One region of the Aromatoleum petrolei genome, then DNA from elsewhere that is predicted to be linked to it. Evidence: predicted binding sites of a transcription regulator. Region 1 holds the regulator's gene; the other holds the start of a gene.
The links. Region 1 encodes FNR, which switches genes on or off when oxygen is low (the NO sensors DNR and NnrR bind a similar motif). Its sites were predicted from a motif close to TTGANCTAGNTCAA; they were not measured.
Positions count from the first base shown of each region.

Region 2: the regulator FNR is predicted to act here: its motif matches at 1,562-1,575, upstream of paaK (phenylacetate--CoA ligase PaaK).

Region 1 covers NZ_CP059560.1:3,951,859-3,956,053, reverse strand. The annotation lists gene hemN (oxygen-independent coproporphyrinogen III oxidase) at 1-630, opposite strand, end outside; gene fnr (fumarate/nitrate reduction transcriptional regulator Fnr) at 764-1,504, shown strand; gene ToN1_RS18005 (hemerythrin domain-containing protein) at 1,544-2,074, opposite strand; gene ToN1_RS18000 (SirB2 family protein) at 2,071-2,469, opposite strand; gene ToN1_RS17995 (NnrS family protein) at 2,474-3,661, opposite strand; gene ToN1_RS17990 (Crp/Fnr family transcriptional regulator) at 3,801-4,195, shown strand, end outside.
Region 2 covers NZ_CP059560.1:3,086,501-3,090,695, forward strand. The annotation lists gene paaH (3-hydroxyacyl-CoA dehydrogenase PaaH) at 1-1,073, shown strand, start outside; gene paaI (hydroxyphenylacetyl-CoA thioesterase PaaI) at 1,066-1,530, shown strand; gene paaK (phenylacetate--CoA ligase PaaK) at 1,658-2,980, shown strand; gene paaA (1,2-phenylacetyl-CoA epoxidase subunit PaaA) at 3,045-4,046, shown strand; gene paaB (1,2-phenylacetyl-CoA epoxidase subunit PaaB) at 4,114-4,195, shown strand, end outside.

The sequences.
Region 1 (4,195 bases):
CTTGAAGCCGGTGGCACGGGCGGCGTCGATCACGAGCTTCGTTTCGTCGTAGCTCTGGATGCGATTGACCGCCTCCTGCACGTCCTCGTTGAAGTCCTGCACACCGACACTCATGCGGTTGAAGCCAAGGTCGGCCAGCAGCTTGACCGTATCGAAATCGACCTTGCGAGGATCGACCTCGATCGAGTATTCGCCGTTCGGCACCAGCGTGAAGCGCTTGCGCACCGAGTCCATGAGCTGGCGCAGCTCGTCGTGCGACAGGAAGGTCGGCGTGCCGCCGCCCAAGTGCAGCTGCGTGACCTGATGGCTGCCGCCCAGCGCGGCCGCCTGCATCTCGATTTCCTTATCGAGATATTTCAGGTACTTGGCCGAGCGCGCGTGATCCTTGGTGATGATCTTGTTGCACGCGCAGTAATAGCAGATCGTGTTACAGAAGGGGATGTGGAAGTATAATGAAAGCGGTTTACTCACGCCGCCCACACCGCGCTGCGCCAGCCAGTCCCGCAACGCACGGGCATCGAACGCTTCGACGAAGCGATCGGCCGTCGGGTAGGACGTGTAGCGCGGCCCGTTGATGTCGAACCGACGAATCAACTGCTGGTCGAAAACTAGGTCTTTCTGACTGGTCATGGTTGTATCGCTTGAGTGCATTCCGTACGATCTCAAAAAGCCGCAGTTTCGTGGTTGACGTGGATCAACGGTACATTCCGACGGGCGCCTGCCACTTCTCGGTCGTCGTAGAAGGAACAATATTATCGTGCAAATGAAGGCGACGGTGCCGATTACAGTTGCGAGTCTGAAGGTCGCATGCTCCCAGTGCAATCTGGTCGAGTTGTGCCTGCCGTTCGGGATGTCGGAATCGGAAATCGACCGTCTCGACGAACTCGTCGGCGCACGTCGCAAGATCAAGCGCCAGCAGCACCTGTATCGCGCGGGAGATCCTTTCGAGGCAATCTACGCGATCCGCGCCGGCTCGTTCAAGACCGACGTGCTGCTCGAGGACGGACGCGAACAGGTCACCGGGTTCCAGATGACCGGGGAAATGCTCGGACTCGACGGCATCAGCACCGAAGCCCATTCCTGCAACGCGATCGCGCTGGAAGACAGCGAGGTGTGCGTGATCGCCTACAGCAAGCTCGAGGAACTGTCGCGCGTGGTCGAGGGACTGCAGCTGCAGTTCCACAAAGTGATGAGCCGCGAAATCGTGCGCGACCATGGCGTGATGACCCTCCTTGGCTCGATGCGTGCGGAGGAGCGCCTGGCGGCCTTCCTGCTCAACATGTCCCAGCGTTTCACGGCACGCGGCTTTTCTCCGGCGGAGTTCCACCTCCGCATGACCCGCGAGGAGATCGGCTCCTATCTGGGCCTCAAGCTCGAGACGGTGTCACGTGCCTTTTCGAAGTTCCAGGACGAAGGGCTGATCGCGGTTCAGCAGAAGCACATCCGCATTCTGGACATCGTCGGCCTGAAACGGCTGATCCAGCACCCCACGCCGCGCCCCTGAAGGAGTTTTCCACCATCATACGTCCGCCGGCCGCGGGCGTTATTGACGCCGTCGCGCAGTCATCGTGCCGGACAGGGCGGCGATGTCTTCTTCGGACAGCAGCTTGCGCGCAATCGGCAGCAGTTCGCCTTCCTCGCGCTCAATGTGGCTGCGATAGGCGCCCGCAAACGCGTCGACGTCCGCAGCCGTGAGATCGGCCCCTTCTCCGGCGGCAATGCGCTCGAGACGTGCGCGCATCCGCGCCCAGCCGGCAAAGAGCTTCTGGTGATCGGCAAGGATCCAGTCGATGAGCGCGCCGAGTTCTGCACGCCGGGCCTCATCGGCACGCGCGCGCAGGACGGGGAAAAGGTCGTCCTCCTCGTCCTGATGATGCTTCACGGCGGCGACGTCGAAGTAACGCATAACGTTGACGGCCGCCTGCTGCGCCTGCTTGTCGGGACCATGCTCCGGCAGCCATGCGGCGAGCCGTGCCAGGGTCGCAAGCTGCGCCTGCAGGCGCTCATGGCAGGCCTCGAGCATCTCGAGAGGCGTCTCGAAACCGGGTGAAGAAGGGATCAGCGATTCGGTCATTGGAGAACTCCGGCAAACGCGAGGAATCCTGCCGGGTTCTTGCTCAGCGCCACCGACACGATCCATGAAAAGACAAGCAGGGCCGCGAGCAGCGCCATTACCCGGACGCGCATGTTGCGTCCCCAGCGCAGCGCGGTCGCCCCAAGAAGAATATAGCCGACAAGCGCGACAACCTTTGCGGTGACCCAAGGCGCGACCAAGGGGTACTGGCCGCTCATCGTCGCCAACGTGATCGCGCTGCCGAGAAACACAGTGTCGATCACATGCGGCAGAGTGCGCGTGACGCGGTGATCCACCAGGGGGCTACGCAGCATCATCCACACGCCCTGCAGCAGAAAGCCGCTGATGCTCAGAATCGCGCACAGGATGTGCAAGTGCTTGACCGTCAGGTACATGCGCTCAACCCGGGCGCCCGTCGCTGCGCGGCCGCCAGTAGATCGGCAGATAGCGCGTCGCCCAGGCGCCGAACACGCCCAGCCAACCTAGCACAGCCAGCAGCATGACGAGCGCCGACCAGCCTGTGGGGACGAGTTCGGCCGCGATCCGCACGACGACCACGGCTTCGAGACCGAGGAAAAGCCCCCAGGTCAGGCGATCTGCTGCGAGCTTGCGCCCCGAGTGCCCGAGCGTGACCCGCGACACCATCGCCATCAGGACGGACCCGAAGAATCCGACACCCAGCGCATGCAGTGGAGCCATGCCCAGGATGCTGTACCCCAGCAGCGACGCCACGCTCTGGATTGCGAAGAGCGTCAGCGCGATTCCCAGCCACAGAAACCCGATGTGGAGCATGCCCAGAAGGGGTACCTTCATCGCCGGCACCGGCCGCCACTGCCGTGACAGCCACAGGGCGGCAACGGCAGCGGGGACGTCGACGATCCAGCGCAGCGACAACCATCCCGCGACGTCGATCAGGGCATGCGTGACGCTGCCGCCGACGACCAGCACCATGACCCACAGCGGACGCACCATGACGTAGGAAGGGATCACGCTGCTGGAGAAGAAGGGCACCATGCGATGGCACACGCCGAAGAACACCGGCAGCAGCGAGCAGAACACCGCAAGCTCGATCGCGATGCGCGCCCAGACCGGATCGCCGCTCAGCGCAAAACTCAGCCAGGCAAGAACGGCCAACATGCCCGCGATCATTGCGTAGCACACGAGGCGGGCATGCAGCGCCTCGAGGTCGCCATGATGCGCGACCTGCCACAGGATGCGCTGCATCCCGCCCCATCCAGCGAGCACGAACACCAAGCCGCCCACGGCAACGCCCGGCACAACCATCCCCACGGTAACGAGCGCCCAACCGGCTGCGAGCAGGCGCCACGACCACAGCCAGCGGCCCTCCGCAATCTCGTCATATCCCTGCCAGCGTGGCATCGCGGTGAGGAGAAATCCGAACATGAAGAAGGGAAAAATGCCGCCCGTCACGAGCAGTGCGTGCATCCACCCCGGTGGAAAAACCCATCCGATCGCGGGCAGCAGCCCGGCGCGGGCGCCGAGTTCGGCAGCCCACAGCGCAAAGCTCACGAGAAGCATCACTCCGCCGGACAGGAACATTGCCCGGTGCGGCGCGACAAACAGCATGAAGGTGCTCGAGGTCGGCTTTGCCCCTCCCTGCGCCTTGTCCGTTGTCGCGCCCAGCGGAGACAGTCTCCGGGCCGCAGGGTCGCGGCCCGTGTTGGGTTGCGGGTTAGAATGCACAAGTTTCCCCACGGAGTCTGAAATGCCCAACCGTCCAGTCGATATCCCCACCGCGCTGCGCCAAGTTTCTTTCTTCGGCGAACTGACCGCAGAGGAGATCGACCGTGTTGCCCGCTTCACCCGCGAACGCCATCTCGAGAAGGGCGAAATCCTGTTCCAGCGCGGCGCCCCCGTGCACGGCTTCTACTACGTCGTTTCGGGTCAGATGAAGCTCGCCGTGTCGTCCGCTCAAGGCAACGAAAAGGTCGTCGAGATCATCAGCCCGATGCACACCTTCGGCGAGGCCGTGATGTTCCTCAACCGCCCGTACCCGGTGTTCGCCGAAGCCCTCAGCGCGACGCAATTGCTGCACATTGGCCAGGCGGTCGTGTCGGAACTCATCGACCAGGATCCGGGATTCGCACGCAAACTCCTCGC
Region 2 (4,195 bases), 870 kb from region 1:
TGGTGGAGGTGGTGTCGGGGCTGGCGACCGATCGCGAGGTTGCCGAGTGCCTGTACGCGACGGCGCGTGCCTGGGGCAAGGTGCCCGTGCATGCGGCCTCGACCCCCGGCTTCATCGTGAACCGCGTCGCGCGCCCATACTACGCCGAGGCGCTGCGCGTGCTCGCCGAGCACGAGGCCAGCCCGGCGACGCTGGACGCCATCCTGCGCGAGGGCTGCGGCTTCGCGATGGGCCCCTTCGAGCTGATGGACCTGATCGGCCACGACGTGAACTTCGCGGTCACGAAATCGGTGTTCGAGGCTTACTTCTGCGACCGTCGTTTCGCCCCGAGCCCGCTCCAGCAGGAGTTGGTCGCCGCCGGCCGGCTCGGCCGCAAGACCGGGCGCGGGATCTATGAATACGGCGAGCTCGCCGCCAAGGCGCTGCCGCAGGACGAAGCGCCGCAGGACGGCGAACCGCGCGTCACCGTGGTCGGCGACATCGGCGCCGCCGCGCCGCTGCTGGCGCGCCTGGAGGCGGCCGGGATCGAAGTCCGGCGCGAGGCCGGCATGCACGGCAGACGTGGCTGGATGCAGATCGGCGCGGCGCGTGTGGCGCTGACCGACGGACGCACCGCAACCATTCGCTCGGACGAGGAGCAGGTGCCGAACCTCGTGCTGTTCGACCTGTGCCTCGACTACTCGACCAGCACCCGCATCGCGCTCACGCGCGCCGACCAGTGCGGTTTGGGCGCGCTGCGCGTGGTCACCGGCACCTTCCAGAAGGCGGGCTTCAAGGTCAGCGTGATCGACGACGTCGCCGGGCTGATCGCGCTGCGCACGGTGGCGATGCTCGCCAACGAGGCGGCCGACGCCGTGCTGCAGCGGGTGGCGAGCGCGCGCGACGTGGATACCGCGATGCGCCATGGCACCAACTACCCCAAGGGCGGCCCGCTTGCGTGGGCCGACCAGCTCGGCGCCGATTTCGTCGTCGAAGTGCTCGCGAACCTCAAGGACCACTACGGCGAGGAGCGCTACCGCGTGTCGCCGCTGCTGCGCCGCAAGGCCTGCAACAGGGAGGCGATGTATGACTGAGGCCGGCTACCGCGATCTCACGAACGGGCTCGATCCCCAGTTGGTTGCCGAGCGCGTGCGCGACGGCATGTCGGAGAACGACCGCGTGCTTCACGCCAACGGCCTCCGCTTCGAAGCTGTCGGGCCCGGCTACGCGAAGGTGACGATGACGGTGCGCGAGGACATGCTCAACGGCTTCGACATCTGCCACGGCGGCTTCATCACGCTGCTCGCCGACACCGCCTTCGCCTACGCGTGCAACAGCGGCAATGAGCAGACCGTCGCGTCCGGCATCAGCCTCGACTTCATGGCGCCTGGCCGTCCCGGCGAGGTGTTGTGCGCGGAGGCGAAGGAAGTGTTCGCTGCGGGGCGCACCGGCGTGTACGACATCAGCGTCACCAACCCGAAGGGCGAGCTGATCGCGGTAATGCGCGGCAAGTCCTATCGGCTGAAGGGGAGAGCGGTCGTCGAGTTGTGAGTGGATGCACGAGTGGAATTGTGAATGAGGTTTGACGCGGGTCACCCGGGATTCCCTAAGTTTGGGGAATAATCCCAACCTCATATGAAATCCGCGCAAACCGAAGAAACCACGAGGAGAGAGAGCAATGCCCGTCAAGATTCCGTCGCCCGGCGACCTGGAAGCGATCGAAAAGGCCAGCCAGGATGAACTGCGCGCACTGCAGCTGGAGCGCCTGAAGTGGAGCGTGCGCCACGCATACGAGAACGTGCCGCACTATCGCAAGGCCTTCGACGCCCAGGGTGTGCACCCGGACGACCTGAAAACGCTCGCGGACCTCGCCAAATTTCCCTTCACGGCGAAGAACGACCTGCGTGACAACTACCCCTTCGGCATGTTTGCGGTGCCGCGCGAGAAGATCGCGCGCGTGCATGCATCCTCGGGCACGACGGGCAAGCCGACGGTGGTGGGCTACACGCTGAAGGACATCGACACTTGGGCCAACCTCGTCGCGCGCTCGATCCGCGCGGCCGGCGGCCGCGCCGGCGACATGGTGCATGTGGCCTACGGCTACGGCCTGTTCACGGGCGGGCTGGGCGCGCACTACGGTGCCGAGCGGCTCGGCTGCACCGTCGTGCCGATGTCCGGCGGCCAGACCGAGAAGCAGATCCAGCTGATCCAGGATTTCCGCCCCGACATCATCATGGTGACGCCCAGCTACATGCTCACCGTGCTCGACGAGATGGAGCGCATGGGCATCGACCCGCACCAGACCTCGCTCAAGATCGGCATCTTCGGCGCCGAGCCATGGACGCAGGCGATGCGCGAGGCGATGGAGGCGCGTGCCGGCCTCGACGCGGTCGACATCTACGGCCTGTCGGAGGTGATGGGGCCGGGTGTGGCGAACGAGTGCGTCGAGGCCAAGGACGGCCCGGTGATCTGGGAGGACCACTTCTACCCTGAGATCATCGACCCGCACACCGGCGAGGTGCTGCCGGACGGCTCGGAAGGCGAGTTGGTGTTCACCACGCTGACCAAGGAAGCGATGCCGGTGATCCGCTACCGCACCCGCGACCTCACGCGCCTGCTGCCGCCCACCGCGCGCAGCATGCGTCGCATGGCGAAGATCACCGGTCGCAGCGACGACATGCTGATCATCCGCGGTGTGAACCTCTTCCCGACCCAGGTCGAGGAATTGATCTGCAAGAACCCCAAGCTCGCGCCGCAGTACCTGCTGGAGGTCGACAAGGACGGCCACATGGACACGCTCACCGTGAAGGTCGAGATCAACCCCGAAGCCGATGTCGGCCGCCACCCCGAGCAGAAGGAGGCGATCGCAAAGCAGCTGCAGCACGACATCAAGACCTTCATCGGTGTCTCGGCGAAGGTGCATGTGTGCGAGCCCTTCGCGATCGAACGCGTGACGATCGGCAAGGCGAAACGGGTGGTCGATCGCAGGCCCAAGGAATAAGCGCGCCAGGGGCGCAGCCCCGTGGCTGCGCGCCGCACGAGACAAGGAAGGAGGAGACAAGAGCATGTACACCCAAGCACTGGACATCCCGCAGCAGAACGCCGACAAAGGCCCGCGCGCGGTCGAGAATCCCGAGTACCAGGCCGAGTTCGATGCGAAGATCGACGCCGGCGGCTACATCGAGGCCAAGGATTGGATGCCCGAGGCCTACCGCAAGACGCTGGTCCGCCAGATCAGCCAGCACGCGCATTCCGAGATCGTCGGCATGCTGCCCGAGGGCAACTGGATCACGCGCGCGCCGACCCTGAAGCGCAAGGCGATCCTGCTCGCCAAGGTGCAGGACGAGGGCGGCCACGGCCTCTACCTCTACGCCGCGGCCGAGACGCTGGGCGTGTCGCGCGACGAACTGCTCGACGCGCTGCACACCGGCAAGGCCAAGTACAGCTCGATCTTCAACTACCCGACGCTCACCTGGGCGGACATCGGCGTGATCGGCTGGCTGGTCGATGGCGCGGCGATCATGAACCAGATCCCGCTGTGCAAGTGCAGCTACGGCCCCTATGCGCGCGCCATGGTGCGCATCTGCAAGGAGGAGTCCTTTCACCAGCGCCAGGGCTACGACCTGCTGCTGACGATGATGAAGGGCACCGACGAGCAGCGTGCGATGGTGCAGGACGCGGTAAACCGCTGGTGGTGGCCGTCGATCATGATGTTCGGCCCGCACGACAAGGATTCCCCCAACTCGGCGCAAAGCTCGCGCTGGGGCATCAAGCGCATCTCCAACGACGACCTGCGCCAGAAGTTCATCGACGCGACCGTCGAACAGGCGAAGGTGCTGGGCGTGACGATGCCCGACCCGGAGCTGAAGTGGAACGCCGAACGCGGCCACCACGACTACGGCGCGATCGACTGGGACGAATTCTGGAGCGTGGTGAACGGCCACGGCCAGGGCAACGTCGATCGCCTGGCCGCGCGCGTCAAGGCGTGGGAAGACGGCGCCTGGGTGCGCGAGGCCGCGCTCGAGCACGAGCGCAAGCGCGTCGCGCGCGAGCACCAGGCGGCCTGAGCAGGACATTCACGACACACCGACAGAAAGGGCGGCCGCGGCCAGCCCTCAGCAGAGGAGAAGAGACATGGAACGCAAGGAATGGCCGCTGTGGGAAGTCTTCGTGCGCAGCAGGAACGGCCTCGATCACAAGCACTGCGGCAGCGTGC